DNA from 3 places in the Gordonia polyisoprenivorans genome. Region 2 is predicted to be linked to each of the others. Evidence: predicted binding sites of a transcription regulator. Region 2 holds the regulator's gene; each other region holds the start of a gene.
What was found. Region 2 encodes LexA, which represses DNA repair genes until DNA is damaged. Its sites were predicted from a motif close to CGAACANNTGTTCG; they were not measured.
Positions count from the first base shown of each region.

Region 1: the regulator LexA is predicted to act here: its motif matches at 2,948-2,961, upstream of J6U32_RS19830 (HNH endonuclease signature motif containing protein).
Region 3: the regulator LexA is predicted to act here: its motif matches at 2,326-2,339, upstream of J6U32_RS18945 (HNH endonuclease signature motif containing protein).

Region 1 covers NZ_CP072203.1:4,388,083-4,393,295, reverse strand. Annotated here, with positions in the region: gene J6U32_RS19845 (vitamin-B12 independent methionine synthase) at 1-716, shown strand, start outside; gene J6U32_RS19840 (MFS transporter) at 727-1,998, opposite strand; gene J6U32_RS19835 (MmcQ/YjbR family DNA-binding protein) at 2,135-2,572, opposite strand; gene J6U32_RS19830 (HNH endonuclease signature motif containing protein) at 2,983-4,656, shown strand; gene ligA (NAD-dependent DNA ligase LigA) at 4,987-5,213, shown strand, end outside.
Region 2 covers NZ_CP072203.1:3,266,741-3,271,953, forward strand. Annotated here, with positions in the region: gene J6U32_RS14765 (DeoR/GlpR family DNA-binding transcription regulator) at 1-488, opposite strand, end outside; gene ptsP (phosphoenolpyruvate--protein phosphotransferase) at 766-2,490, shown strand; gene lexA (transcriptional repressor LexA) at 2,528-3,268, opposite strand; gene J6U32_RS14780 (LysM peptidoglycan-binding domain-containing protein) at 3,477-4,073, shown strand; gene nrdR (transcriptional regulator NrdR) at 4,132-4,638, shown strand; gene hrpA (ATP-dependent RNA helicase HrpA) at 4,612-5,213, opposite strand, start outside.
Region 3 covers NZ_CP072203.1:4,199,374-4,204,586, reverse strand. Annotated here, with positions in the region: gene J6U32_RS18950 (cobalamin biosynthesis protein) at 1-391, shown strand, start outside; gene J6U32_RS18945 (HNH endonuclease signature motif containing protein) at 624-2,303, opposite strand; gene J6U32_RS18940 (SURF1 family cytochrome oxidase biogenesis protein) at 2,708-3,748, opposite strand; gene J6U32_RS18935 (low molecular weight protein-tyrosine-phosphatase) at 3,868-4,350, opposite strand; gene J6U32_RS18930 (HAD hydrolase-like protein) at 4,343-5,026, opposite strand; gene cobC (Rv2231c family pyridoxal phosphate-dependent protein CobC) at 5,060-5,213, shown strand, end outside.

The DNA of each region.
Region 1 (5,213 bases), 1.1 Mb from region 2:
TCGGTACCGGACGGCCGGTGAAGGTCGCGGTCGCCGGGCCGTTCACGTTGGCCGCGTCCATCGAACTCGTCAACGGGCACAAGGCCATCCGCGATCGGGGCGCGCTGCGTGATCTCATCGACTCCGGTGCTGAGGGACTGGCCGGGCTGGTCGGCGAGGTCCGCCGCCGGCTGGGTGCCTCGGTGATCGTGCAACTCGACGAGCCGATGGTGGGGACGGTGATCGACGGTCGGGTGCCGCCGCTGACCCGGCTCGACGTGATCCCGCCGATTCCGGTCGCCGACGTCGCCGAGGACTTGCGCGCGGTGCGCGAGCACCTCGACGTGCCGATGATCGTGCACAACTGCGGCGCGCCGAGATGGGATCTCGTGCACGCACTCCCGGGTGTGGCGTACGGTATCGACGTCACGGGCATCGGACCTGCGGACACCGCGGCACTCGACGGGATCGGCGGCCTGATCGACCGCGGCGATGTGCTCGTCGCCGGGGTCCTGCCGGGCGACCACGCAGACCCCGCCATCCATGCCGAGACGGTTGCGACCACCCTCGCCGAGCTGGTCGACCGCATCGGTCTCGCGCGAAAAGTGCTGTCGGACAACGTGATCGTGACCCCCACATGCGGTCTGGCCGGATCGTCCCCGGACTGGGCGCGCACCGCGCTGAGTATCTGCGCCCGCGCCGGGGAGTTGCTGTCCGCCGATCCCGAAGCGCTGTGAAGTCGTCGCATCAGGCGACTTCTTCGACGCTGGCCTGCTCACTGCCGAACTGCACGCCCTTGCGTTCCCGACCGAACGCGGTCAGCACGATGACCGCGATCAGGACCGGGACGATCGTCACGGTCAGCGCGAACGGATAGCCGTGACTGCCGGCCACCGCCTCCTGGATCGGAAGATTGAAGGCGGCCAGGCAGTTTCCGAGTTGGTAGGTGACGCCTGGGTAGAACCCACGGATCTCGTCGGGGGACAGTTCGGTGAGGTGTGCCGGGATAACACCCCATGCGCCCTGCACCATCATCTGCATGAGGAAGGCGCCGAGTGCAAGGTAGCCGGCCGTCGAGGAGTAGGCGAACAGCGGCACGATCGGTAGCGCGAGGACCGCGCACGCGATGATCAGTGTTTTGCGGCCGTACCGTTCCGACAGTGCCCCGGCGATCAGGCCGCCGATGATGGCCCCGACGTTGTAGATCACCGCGATCCAGGTTGCGGTACTCGCGGCCAGACCGGCTCCGGAATCGTTGTGGGCCTTGAGGAACGTCGGATAGACATCCTGGGTGCCGTGACTCATCCAGTTGAACGCCGTCATCAGCAGGACCAGGAAGACAAAGCGTCGCCAGATGACGGGGTTCGACCAGATCTCGCGCGCGGTGGTCTGGGTCTGACGCACCCGGTCACGTGTGGCCTTCCACGCCTCGGACTCTTCCACGCGCGCCCGGATGAGCAGGCTGATCAAAGCCGGGATGATCGACAGCGCGAACATCCACCGCCAGTTCAGGCCGAGCCACGTGTTGAGAACCAGGAATGCCAGTGCGGCGCAGAGATAGCCCATCGAATAGCCGCTCTGTAGAAAGCCGGAGAAGAAGCCTCGGCGGGAGGCCGGGATCTTCTCCATGGCCAGTGCGGCTCCGAGGCCCCATTCGCCGCCCATGCCGATGCCGTAGAGCATGCGCAGCACCATCAACACCCAGAAGCCGGGCGCGAAGGCGCAGAGGAAGCCGACCACGCTGTAGAAGGCGACGTTGGTCATCAGTGGGATGCGCCGGCCCTTGCGGTCGGCCCACAACCCGAAGATGAACGCGCCCACCGGTCGCATCACCAGGGTCATGGTGGTGATCAGCGCCATCCGGGTCAGCGGAACCCCGAAATCCTTGGCGATCTCGGCGTAGATCAGGACGACCAGAAAGTAGTCGAATGCGTCCATTGCCCAGCCGAGATAGGCTGCGGCGAAGGAATTGCGCTGATCGGCGGTGAGTTTCTCCCGCGGGGTCGATGAGGTTGCCATGCTCGAATCTCCTACAGGCGTCGCAGATCTCGCTTTCCCGGCAGAAATCCCACTGTAGTCCGGCCGCGTCCGGAATACAGGTTATTCGCAATCCGAAATACTGACGAAATACCTTTATCGGACAATGTTTCTTGCGTCAGCGGGACGAGTCCGGCGGCAAGGGATGGCGCCGAGCGAGCGTGGTGCCGGCCTCTCGGGCATCGAGTTTCGCGAGTGACCGCTTCGGGGCGATCTGGCGGTAGCTCGCGTCGAGTAACTCGGCGACCTCGATCCAGTCGGTGGCGTCGTCGAGCAGGATTCCGAGCCAGCCTGCGGGTCCGAAATACGCGGGGACGAAAAACCTCGGATCCTCGACGAGTGCGGCACGCTCGACCGGGTCGGCGAGGAACAACACCGAACGGTCGTGGCGGATTCCGCCTTTCTCGCCGCCGCCGTAGTTGCCGAACATCTTGCCGCACCGGAATGTTGGTCGGCCGTGCGCGACCACCTCGGTGGCGTCGGGGAGTGTCAGAGCCACTTCGCGTACGCGGATGAGGAAGGGGTCGGCGTCGTCGAACATGATCGGATGTGGCACGTGTCGACTCCTCGATGCGTGGGCAACTCCGGTGGCGGAACCCTTACGCTACCGCGCCTTCGGTGGCGTGTTCTGCGTCTCGGCGCCCCGGGCTCGTCCTTTGATCGGTGGTCGAGGCATCCCATCGGCAATCGCGCATCCCATCGGCGGCCGAGCTCTTGTATCGGTGGTCGAGGTGCTTCCCGATCGGTGGTCGAGGTCCTTCCGCCGAGTCCTTTCCGATCGATGGTCGAGGTGCGAGGCGCCCCAGGCGGCGAGCCTCGAGACCCTGCCGAACCCCAGGCTGAAACCCCACCATCAAACCCGTACGAAAAAACTTTCGACAACCCCTTGCCAACCCGACAAACCCGACATATACTCGAACACAACAGCACACAAACACATGTGCGCTTATCGCCGGGGGGTGAGAAATGGTGGTCGATACCGCGTTACCGGATGTGTCTGGGTTGTCGACCACCCAGAAAATCGCCCTCGCCCACACGCTGATGGACGAGTTGGCCACCGATGATCTGACCGGCCTGTCCAACGATGACCTGGTCGCGGTCGCTCAATCCACCGAACAGTTGATCACCCGCGTCACCGTCCAGGGCGATCGGCAGATCGTCGAATTCTCCGACCGCCATCTCGCCCGCGAATACGGATACGGGTCGATCATCGACGCCATGATCGGCTTGTTGCGTGTGTCGGAACCGTGGCGGCGGTGGAAACAACTCAAAGCGACCGCCACCTTCCACACCGTCACCGGCGAGGTTGCTGCGCCGAAATATCCGGCGTTGGCCGAAGCGATGGCCTCCGGTGCGGCCGGCCCCTCCCACGCCGCAGTCGTCATCGACGTGTTGGACCGCATACCGGCGACAGTGCCGTTCGACGAAAAAATGTCGGCCGATGCCACGATGGCCGGGTTCGCCCGCACCCACACCCCGTCTGATCTGCGGATCTTGGGGGCACGGGTGTTGGCGCACCTCGACCCCGACGGTGAGTTGACCGACGACACCGATCGGCAACGGCACCGCCAGATCCGCATCGGCCGGCAGAACGCCCAAAAAATGAGTGGCCTGTCGGGACAAATGACCCCCACTCTGACCGCGCACCTCGAAGCAGTACTCGCCGCGTGGGCGGCGCCTGGAATGAACAATCCCGCCGATCCGGAGTCCCCGACCGGGAGTCGCGAAGACGCCGACCCCGACCAGGTGGCGGCTGCCGCAGCCCGCGATCACCGGGATCAGGTGCAACGCAACCATGATGCGTTGGAAGCAGTCCTACGCGCCGGACTCGATGTCGGACTCGGCCCGCAATCGCATCGCGGGCTACCACCGCATCTGATCATCAAAGCGTCTCTGTCGGAGTTGATTGCGCAGACCGGGATGGGCGTCACGGCGACCGGCACCCTCCTCCCAATCCGGGATGTGATCGCGTTGGCTGCCCACAGTCAGCCGTGGTTGGCGGTGTTCGACGACCACACCAGTCTGCCGCTGTATTTGGGTCGGGCGCGGTTGGCGAGTCAAGGGCAGCGGATCGCCCTGTTCGCCAAAGACGGCGGTGAGTACTGCTCGTTTCCCGGATGTACCCAACCTGCCGCGCACGTCGAGATTCATCACGCCACCAAAGATCATGCGAAAGGTGGGCTCACCAACATCGGTGACCTCGCCCCCGCCTGCGGCAAACACAACCGGATGGTCGGCGACAAACCCGGACAATTCACGACCGGCATCTATCGGGACGGGCCGTGGGCCGGACGATGCTGGTGGCGCAAAAACACGCCCGTCGGGGCAGCCGAACCGAACCCGAAACGCACCAACGCACTACCGGATGTCGGGGCCACCTACACCGCGGCGCTGGCTCGCGTCCGGGCGGAGTTGCATCCACCACCCGACCCACCACCAAGTGCGGCCGCTGCTGCCGATACCGATCTCGCCGCAAGCGACGACCGGGACTCGATGCTGCCCACCAACCGAATCCGGCGCAGCCAGGTCCCGATCGGACACGGATATTACGACCTCGTCGAAATCCTCCACCCTGACCCCACGTCAGACTCGCCGGTCGAGAACCGACTCGCCCAACTCCTCGGCGACCACGGACTCTAGACCGTCACGTGCTCGGTCCGTGGTCGGAAACCAGCAGCGGTGCAACAGGTCTCGAGGCTCGTCGCTAACGCTCCTCGGCACCTCGACCACCGAGAGAACGCACCTCGACCACCGAGAGGAAGGTACGCCGGGCTGGTCGACCGCCGAGATTGAAGTGTCCCGGCGGTCTTCTGTGATCGCTGGCGACTCCCCACCCGATGGTCGAGGTGCGCAGGAGCGCCAGCGACGAGGCCTCGAGACCCCGACAGCCGACACCGGCATCGCATGCTGTGCACATGTCCGCCAGAACGCTCGAGGAGGGTTGTCGGGGTGTTTCGATACGCTCGGTGGGTGGCAGAAGCAGATCAGGTGGCAAACGACGGTCCGTCTGCCGACGTGCGAGAACAGTGGTCGGCGTTGGCCGAGGAGATCCGTGAACATCAGTTCCGGTACTACGTCAAGGACGCACCGATCATCTCCGACGGAGAGTTCGACCGGCTGTTGCGGCGTCTGCAGGAACTCGAGGAGGCGCATCCGGAGCTGGCCACCGCCGACTCGCCGACCAAGCTCGTCGGTGG
Region 2 (5,213 bases):
CGGGACACCGTCTCGGCGCCGACCGCGGCCTGCGTCAGACTACGGACTCGTCCGCCCACCAGATGCAGTGTGGCGCTGGGATGTTCGGCAAGAAGCGTGGCCAGGGGCAGGCTGCTGGTGACCACGCTCAGGCGTCGGTCGGTGGGGATGTTGAGTGCGGCCTGGTAGGTGGTGGTGCCGGCGTCGAGAGCGAGCGAGCCGCCGTCGGGCGGCAGGAAACGCATCGCCGCACGGCCGATCGCCACCTTCTGATCGGCATGGCTGGCCTCGCGCTCGCCGATGCCCTGCTCGTCGACGATCTGGACCAGGCCGGGACGAACCGCGCCACCGTGTACGCGCTGCAGATGGCCGGCGCGTTCCAGGCTGGCCAGATCGCGTCGCACCGTCTCGCTGGTGACCTCGAAGCGCTCGGCGAGCGCGCTCACCGAGGCGCGGCCCTTCGAGCGGACCAGCTCGGCGATCGCCTGCTGTCGTTCTTCCGCGTACACGTCTCTCCGATCTCTTTCCGACCACCGACCCCATGTGGGTTTCTGTGGGACTCGGTGTTGATATATCTGTGTTTACGCCTGTTTATGTTGACAAGTCAAGGATTTCTTGTAACTTCGATCACAAGAGGTGGTGACGTACCGGTGTTTCACATCCATCGGACGCCTGGTCGGATCACACAGAACGACCGCTTGACCGGTACGACCTGCATCACCGAACACCCGCACCACCGCATCACCGAACAACCGCATCACTGAAGGACGAGGAAAGGCCGGAACCGTGGATCAACAGGTTCGCCCCCAGCACACGCAGACCGAGAGCAGTGCGTCGGATGCCGACACCACGCTGCACGGGACGCCCGTCGTCGGCGGCAAGGCCTACGGGCCGGTCGTCCGGCCGGGTGAGCGGGTGAGCGTCGCCTCCACCGATCCCGGCTCACACGTGGTGGCCGAGGCCGACCGTGAAGCCGAGAAGGCCCGCTTCGCCGATGCCGCCGCCGTGGTCGCCGCCCGACTGCGTGAGCGCGCATCGCACGCCTCGGGCGCCGCCGCCGAGGTCCTGATCGCCACCGCGGGCCTCGTCGAGGATCGGGGATGGATCGGGACGGTTGCCAAGCTGATTGCCGACGGCACCCCGGCCCCGGCCGCGGCCGCCGCGGCCACCGAACAGTTCGCCGCGATGTTCGCCAAACTCGGCGGGATCATGGCCGAGCGCATCACCGACCTCAACGACGTCCGCGATCGGGTGGTGGCCGAGGTGCTCGGCGAACCCGAACCGGGGGTCCCCGTGCCCGACGAACCGTCGGTGCTCCTCGCCGACGACCTCGCGCCCGCCGACACCGCCGGCCTCGACCCGAAACTGATCACCGCGCTGGCCACCCGGCTCGGCGGCCCGACCAGTCACACCGCGATCATCGCCCGCCAACTCGGGATTCCGTGCGTGGTGGCGGTCGCCGGTCTCGACGAGGTATCCGCGGGCACACCTGTGCTCGTCGATGGGACGGCGGGAACCGTTGTCGTCCAACCTGATCCGGAGCGCGCCAAGGACGAGGTGGAGCAGAGCCGGCGGGAGGCGGAGGCGATCGCGGGATGGAGCGGGCCCGGACGCACCGCCGATGGCGTGGAGGTGGCCATCCTGGCCAACGTCGCCGACGGCGTCTCGGCGCGCGCGGCCACGGCGTACCCCGTCGAGGGGGTGGGTCTGTTCCGCACCGAACTCGCCTTCCTCGATCGGGCCGACGAGCCGTCGGTGCAGGAGCAGGCAGCGCTCTATCGCGAGGTCATCGAGGCTTTCGACGGCAAGAAGGTCGTCGTTCGGACCCTGGATGCCGGCTCGGACAAGCCACTGAAATTCGTCGATCACGGCACCGAGGCGAATCCCGCACTGGGGGTACGGGGCAACCGGATCGCCGCGACACATCCCGAGATCCGTGCCGGACAACTCGACGCGATCGCCCGCGCCGCGCAGGAGACCGGGACCACGCCCTGGGTGATGGCGCCGATGATCGCCTCGGCCGCCGAAGCCGCCGAATTCGCCGCCGAGGTCCGCGGCCGCGGGCTCGTGGCGGGGGTGATGATCGAGATCCCGTCGGCGGCGATCCTCGCACCGTCCATCCTCGCCGAGGTCGACTTCGTCTCGATCGGCACCAACGACCTGACGCAGTACACGATGGCCGCCGACCGGATGTCGGCCGAACTCGCCGGGCTCACCGACCCGTGGCAGCCTGCCGTGCTCTCGCTGATCGCCGGTGTCGCCGAGGCCGGCACCCGCAGCGAGACCCCGGTGGGGGTGTGCGGCGAGGCCGCCGCCGACCCGCTGCTCGCGTGTGTTCTCGTCGGACTCGGCGTCACCTCGCTGTCGAGTGCCCCGGCCGCGGCGCCCGCGGTGGGGGCGAAGCTCGCCGAGGTCGACCTCGAGGCGTGCCGCTCCGCCGCCCGTGCCGCACTGGCCACCGCATCACCGGCCGATGCGCGTACCGCGGCAGCCGAAGCGTTGCGCGGCTGAGCGATCCGACCGAACGGTCCGGCGCGGGTGGCTCCGCTCAGATGCGGCGCATCACCGTGACGACCTTGCCCAGGATCGCGGCGTCGTCGCCGGGGATGGGCTCGAACAGGTCGTTGTGCGGCATCAGCCACACATGACCGTCCTTGCGCTTGAAGGTCTTGACCGTCGCCTCGCCATCGATCATCGCTGCAACGATGTCGCCGTTGTCGGCGACGTTCTGCTGCCGTACGACCACCCAGTCGCCGTCGCAGATGGCCGCGTCGATCATCGACTCGCCGACGACGCGCAACAGGAACAGCGACCCGTCGCCCACGAGTTCACGCGGCAGCGGGAAGACGTCCTCGACGGCCTCCTCGGCCAGGATCGGTCCGCCGGCCGCGATGCGCCCCAGGACCGGCACGAACGTCGGCGTGGGGAGATTCGACGCATTCGGATTGTCGTCGGTGGGTGTGGGATCGCCGTCCTGGACGTTCACCGCACGGGGCCGGTTGTGGTCGCGTTTGAGCAGACCCTTGCGCTCGAGGGTCCGTAGCTGGTGTGCGACCGATGAGGTCGACGCCAGGCCGACGGCGTCGCCGATCTCGCGGATGCTCGGCGGGTATCCCCGCTCGCGCACGGACTTGCGGATCACGTCGAGCACGCCCTTCTGGCGCGGGGTGAGCGCGGCCTCGACGGCCGCCGGATCGATCGGGCCGGTCGCGACGGTCTCGTCGGAGTCGTCCGAGTCGGTGACGGTGGTCGCCTCGGGGTCGGACGAACGGCCCTTCTTCTCACTCATGGGGTTCGCATCCTTTCGGTCGGTGCGCACGTCCTGTCGGAGTACGCCCTGGTTGACGGGCCCTGTGGAGAGCTGAACACCGGCCAGGGTAGCCGAGGCGACAGGCAACCTCAAACATGTGTTCGACGTGTCGCGAGAAATTGTCGGAGCCCCGTGGTAGAACTCGAACATCCGTTCTTCGAATGCATGATCGAGACAGGGAGACACCATGCCGACCGTACTTCTGCCCACCACGCCGGGCGCCGACGACCTGCAGGTTCGGTCCCGGCGGACGGCCCACCACACCGCCGCCCGCCGCGGGACATCGATTTCGGCCCGCGCGACCGTCGAACACCGCGTGCTCAAACACCGGTCGTCGGAGCGCAGTCTCCCGGAACGGCGCACGCTCGAGCGCGAGCCGGCACGCAGGCGACCGGCGTACGCGGGCCCGGCCCGGCCCGGTGTACGCCGCGCTCCGCTGGTTGCGGGTACCCGCTGTTCCTCGCCGGTCGGCCCGCGTGTCACCGCGCATCGCACCGCCCGTCGGAGCGGTGCGATGGTGGCTGTGCTTACCGGCGTCGCCCTGGCGCTGCTGGTCTGGCTGGTGGCCGTGGCCGGCAGCGATTACCAGCAGTCGACCACCCCGACGCCCACGGCGACCGAGGTCGTGCACGTGCGAGCGGGGGAGTCGTTGAACTCCGTCGCGGCGCGGGTGGCCCCCGATCTCCCGCGGCAGGCCGTCATCGAGGAGATCACGAAGATGAACGAGATGACGGGCAGCGGGCTGCAGGTCGGGCAGGCGCTGCTCGTGCCTGCCTACCGGTGACGTCACGGCCGGACGATCACACGGTAATTCCGCCGCTGTGGGGCGGTATTGTCGGTGTATGCGCTGCCCGTTCTGCAGGAATGATGACACCAAGGTCATCGACTCCCGAGTTGCCGACGAGGGGCAGGCGATCCGCCGTCGCCGCTCCTGCAGCGCATGCGGTCGCCGGTTCTCGACGGTGGAGACCGCCGTCCTCGCCGTCGTCAAACGCAACGGCGTCACCGAGCCGTTCAGCCGGGAGAAAGTGATGCGTGGGGTCCGGCGCGCGTGTCAGGGCCGCCAGGTCGACGAGGACGATCTCGCGCAACTCGCCCAGCAGGTCGAGGAGACCGTCCGGGCCTCCGGGGTGGCCGAGATCCCCAGCAACGAAGTCGGATTGGCAATCCTCAAACCTTTACGCGACCTCGATGAGGTCGCCTACCTGCGATTCGCGTCGGTATACCGCTCCTTCGATTCCCTCGAGGATTTCCAGCGCGAGATCGACGACCTGCAGGGCAATCTGACCCACGACCGGACCACTCCTGCGTCCGGCGCAGTCTCAGCCGAGTCCGTCCAGAGTCCGTAGCGCCCGCTTTTCCGAGACCGGGTACCGCGTGCCCAGTCGCTGCGCGAACAGACCGACCCGCAACTCCTCGACCAGCCAGTGCGCCTGGTCGTTGACCGCATCCCGCCTGCCGTCGGGCACTTGCGCGAGCCGCTGATTCCAGCGCTCCACCACCCGATCCAGCGCCTGCATCCCGGCGCGATCCCGCGCGGCAGATGCGGGCAGATGCTCCAGCCGTTCACGCGCGGCGTGGAGATAGCGGGGCACCTGCGCCAGATACTCACGTGGGGTGGCGGCGACGAAGCCGTCGAACACCAGATGGTCGAGCTGTTCGGCGACGTCGTCGGCGGCGAGTTGTCCCGAATGGGTGTCGATCACCCCGCGCAATGCCACCAATTCCCGCAGCACGTCGACCGCGAGGCGCAGATACTCCGGAGCGGCATCGGTCACCGCTGGTCGCAACCGCTGAGCGAGCGCGGCGAACGCCTGGGGGGAACGTACGGTACGCAGCTCGTCGGCGTCCACGAGATCACGGATCGCTCGGCGTGTGCAATCGCCGAACAACCGCGCCGACTCCCGATAGGGACTCTGGCTCA
Region 3 (5,213 bases), 930 kb from region 2:
TCATCGAAATGCCCGCTACAACCGTTTCGGTTGGGCTGCAGCACGATTCGATGATGCGCTCAACATCCTGCCGGCCCGGATCGCGGGGGTGCTCGTCGTGGCCGCCGGGCCTGATCGACGGGGTGCAGTGCGCGCGTGGAAGCGCGATGCATCGGCACATCCGAGCCCCAACGCGGGTGTCGTGGAGGCGAGTTTCGCCGGAGCTCTCGGCATCCGTCTCGGCGGTATCACGGTCTACCCGCACCGCACCGAGCACCGACCCACCCTCGGCGACGGGCGGGCTCCGACCACAACGGATCTCCGTGCCGCCCTGGCTTTGTCCCGACAGGTGCAAGTCGGCGCGCTCGCCACCGCCATGGCCATAGCCTGGTGGCGCGCTCGACGCTCGTGATCTGATGTTCGGCTGTCGGGGGTCTCGAGGCCTCGTCGCTGGCGCTCCTCAGCACCTCGACCATCGGGGAGGGGGCTTCCTCACCGGGCGGAGGTGCTCCTTGATCGGTGGTCGACCAGCCCGGCGGATCTTTCGTCCCGGTGGTCGAGGTGCCGAGGAGCGTTAGCGACGAGCCTCGAGACCTGTTGCACCGCTGCTGGTTTCCAACCCCGAACGGAAGTGCGCCCCGGGTCTAGAACGCGCGGTCGCCGAGGAGTTGGGCGAGTCGGGTGTCGACCGGCGAGTCCGGGTTGGGATCAGGGTGGAGGATTTCGACGAGGTCGTAATACCCGCCGCCGCACCCGACCGGGACCTGGCTGCGGCGTAGTCGGTCAGTGGGCAGCATCGAGTCCCGGTCGTCGCTTGTGGCGAGATCGGTATCAGCACTGGCAGCGGCCCCACTTGGTGGTGGGTCGGGTGGTGGATGCAACTCCGCGCGGATACGGGCCAGTGCCGCAGCGTAGGTGGTGCCGACGTCGGGGAGCGCGTTGGTGCGTTTCGGGTTCGGTTCGGCTGCGCCGACCGGGGTGTTTGTGCGCCACCAGCATCGTCCGGCCCACGGCCCGTCGCGATAGATGCCGGTCGTGAATTGTCCGGGTTTGTCGCCGACCATCCGGTTGTGTTTCCCACAGGCGGGGGCGAGGTCACCGATGTTGGTGAGTCCGCCTTTCGCGTGGTCTTTGGTGGCGTGATGAATTTCGACGTGCGCGGCGGGTTGGGTACATCCGGGAAACGAGCAGTACTCACCGCCGTCTTTGGCGAACAGGGCGATCCGCTGTCCTTGACTCGCTAACCTCGCCCGACCCAAATACAGGGGAAGACTGGTGTGGTCGTCGAACACCGCCAACCACGGCTGACTGTGGGCCGCCAAAGCGATCACATCCCGGATTGGGAGGAGGGTGCCGGTCGCCGTGACGCCCATCCCGGTTTGCGCAATCAACTCCGACAGCGATGCTTTGATGATCAGATGCGGTGGTAGGCCGCGATGCGAGTGCGGGCCGAGTCCGACATCGAGTCCGGCGCGTAGGACTGCTTCCAACGCATCATGGTTGCGTTGCACCTGATCCCGGTGATCGCGGGCTGCCGCGGCCGCCACCTGGTCGGGGTCGGCATCCTCGCGACTACCGGTCGGGGACTCCGGGTCGGCGGGGTTGTTCATTCCAGGCGCCGCCCACGCGGCGAGTACTGCTTCGAGGTGCGCGGTCAGAGTCGGGGTCATCTGCCCCGATAGCCCACTCATTTTTTGGGCGTCTTGACGGCCGATGCGGATCTGGCGGTGGCGTTGCCGATCAGCATCGTCGGTCAACTCACCGTCGGGGTCGAGGTGCGCCAACACCCGTGCCCCCAGGATCCGGAGATCGGAGGGGGTGTGGGTGCGGGCGAACCCGGCCATCGTGGCGTCGGCCGACATTTTTTCGTCGAACGGCACTGTCGTAGGTATGCGGTCCAACACGTCGATGACGACTGCGGCGTGGGAGGGGCCGGCCGCCCCGGAGGCCATCGCCTCGGCCAACGCCGGATATTTCGGCGCAGCAACCTCGCCGGTGACGGTGTGGAAGGTGGCGGTCGCTTTGAGTTGTTTCCACCGCCGCCACGGTTCCGACACACGCAACAAGCCGATCATGGCGTCGATGATCGACCCGAACCCGTACTCCCGCGCCAGATGGCGGTCGGAGAACTCGACGATCTGCCGATCGCCTTGGACGGTGACGCGGGTGATCAACCGTTCGGTGGACTGAGCGACCGACACCAGGTCATCGTTGGACAGGCCGGTCAAATCATCGGTGGCCAACTCGTCCATCAGCGTGTGGGCGAGGGCGATTTTCTGGGTGGTCGACAACCCAGACACGTCAGGGAGTGCGGTGTCGACCATGATTGTCACCCCCGGCGATAAGCGCACATGTGTTTGTGTGCTGTTGTGTTCGATCATATGCCGGGTTTGTCGGGTTGGCAAGGGTTGTCGAAAGTTTCTTCGAGTGGGTTTAGTGGTGGGGTTCCAGCGTCGGTTCGGCTCGGTCTCGAGGCTCGGCGCCCGGGGGCGCCTCACACCTCGACCACCGATGGGGAAGCGTCTCGGCCGTCGATCGGGAAGGACCTCGACCATCGATCGGGAAGCGTCTCGGCCGTCGATCGGGAAGGACCTCGACCACCGATCGGGGAAGGGCCTGGGGCGCCTCGCACCTCGACCACCAATACAAGGGCTTGGCCACCGATGGGGCACGGCACGGGCCGCGCACTCCTGCCGCTGAACGGGAAGTATCCGGTGAAGCGGGGGCCTCAGCCGCCGTAGCGTTCGGTGAGTTTGTCGCGCACCGTGGACGACAAGTGCTCGGTGTCGGGTCCGACGCCGATGCCGGCGGGCGATTGCTCGTCGATGTCGTCGGGGTCGACCGGAGCGGGCGCGGTGGTTGTTCCGGCTGCTGCGCGCAGTTCCTCGCGCATGCGTTTGCGGCGTTCGGATCGCGTCAGCAGATGTGGGGCCGGCTCGGGTTGTGCGGCACCGTTGAGTCCGGAGGTGTCGTCGGGGGTCGTCGGGTCGGGACCGGCGGCGGCCTCGGCCGCGTGGGCTTTCTTGGCGGCGGAAGCTCGTCGACGTTGACGAATTTCGGAGTAGATGAAGTATCCGGCTCCCAGCGGTGCCATCACACCGAAGGCCAGCCACTGCAGGCCGTAGGAGAGGTAGGGGCCCGAATCCAGTTGTGGCAGTGGGATCTCGCCGAGTGAGCCGGGTTGATTCGGCGACAACTGCAGATAGAACGGGTCCATCGGGGTGCCGGTCGCCTTGGCCAGCTGGGTCGGGTCGACCGTGTACATGGTGAGCGCGTTGCCTTCGGTCCGCGCGCCGCGGCCTTCTGACGTGCCCTCCGAAGCCCGGATGCGGGCGTTGATGGTCGTCTCGCCTGTCGGGGGCGCAGGGATCGCGGGCGTGTTGCTCTGATCCGGGCGAACGTAGCCGCGATCGACCGCCAGGACGCGATCGGTGCCCGCGATGCGGAACGGGGTGAGGACCTCGATGGCCGGTCGCTCGTCGACCGAACGCAGGCGGACGAGGGCCTGGTCGTCGACGAGGTAGGTCCCGGTCATCGTCACCTCACGCCACTCGGTGGAGGGAACGAATCCCCTTCCGGCGGGCGCCACCTCGTTGATCGGTACCGGGGCGGTACCGACGGCACTCTTGATCAGATGGTTGCGCTCGGACGTCGCGGAGTTCTTCCCGAGCTGCCACGGCGCCAGCACCATGAAACATGCCGCCGCGAATGCGGCGACAACGATGATCAGGGCGATCCACCCCGGTCGTATGTTTCGCAGCGCGCGCATAGGACAACGGTACCCAGTGCGCAACCACCGCAGCAGCCCCGGCTGCATCTGATGACGGTATGCCGGATTCGGCCGTGACGTGCGCCGCAGTACCCGATCACGGCAGCACCGGCGACGGCTCAGCCGGTGGCGTCGTCGAGGTGTTCGCGGGCCCACTGGAGCAGGCCCGGTACCGCGGCCTCGATCTGCTCGCGGGTGACGGCGAAATCGTCGGCGTTGCCGTAGTACGGGTCGGACAGATCGAGATCGTCGCCTGCGTCGGGATCGAAGCTGCGCAACAGTCGGGTGCGCTCACCGAGTCGTTTGCGCTCGAGTTCCTTGACGTGTCCGGCGTCGGCGGCGACGAACAGGTCGGCACCGATGTGATCGGGCCCGAGCTGATCGGCGATGTGGGCGTCGGAGTAGCCGTGCGCCAGCAGCTCCGTGCGCGCGCGGTTGTCGGCCGCCTCGCCGACATGCCAGCCGCTCGTCCCGCAGCTGCTCACCTCGACGCGGTCGGCGAGCCCCGCGTCGTGCAGCGATTTGGCAAAGATGTTCTGCGCCATCGGCGACCGGCAGATGTTGCCGGTGCAGACGAAACAGATGTGTAGTTGATCAGACACCGAGTACCTCGCGCAGATCTGACATCGAATCGACGCTCCATGCAGCAGCGTCGCGCTCCCCGGCCAGAGCGTAACCCCATCCGACGAGGATCGTCGGGATGCCGAATCGGGCTGCGCCCTCGACATCGTGGGATCGGTCGCCGATCATCACCGCCGGACGAGAGGGTCGGTGTGTGTGCGGGTCGAGCGATATGTCCAATTGTGCCAGTGCGTGGGCGATCACGTCGGGTTTGTGGCGGCGGGTTCCGTCGTCGCTGGCCCCGGCGATGACACGGAAGTGGCCGGCGAGGCCGAAATGGCCGAGGATGGCGCGCGCGGTCGTCTGGTTCTTCGACGTCGCCACAGCCAGCGTCCGACCCGACGCGCCGAGATCACCCAGAAGTGTGTCCATGCCGTCGAACACCGAGTTCTCCAGCCAGCCGACGTCGGTGTAGCGGGCACGATAGGCGCGCATCGCCTCATCCGCGGTGGCTTCGTCGAGGCCGAGCTCGCGCAAGGTGTCGATCATCGGCGGTCCGGCGATCCCGGCCACCACCGCCTCGGGTGCCGGTGGCGCGCCGACAGCGGTCAGGGCGTGCCGAAAACTGTTGGCGATCCCGGTGAAACTGTCGGTGATCGTCCCGTCGAGATCGACGAGCAGAACGGTGTCGGGATCAGTGGGGTCTGGTCGGGACATCACCAACCCATGGTGCACGTAGGCTCACTCGGTATGACATCCGGGCTGCATGCGCTCGACCGGCACGGCGACCGGGACAGCACCGTGGGCATGCTGGATTTCGCCGTCAACGTGCGCGGAGCCGCACCGCCGTTCGTGCAGGCGGCCATCGCCTCCACCCTCGACGACCTGGCCCGATACCCGACGA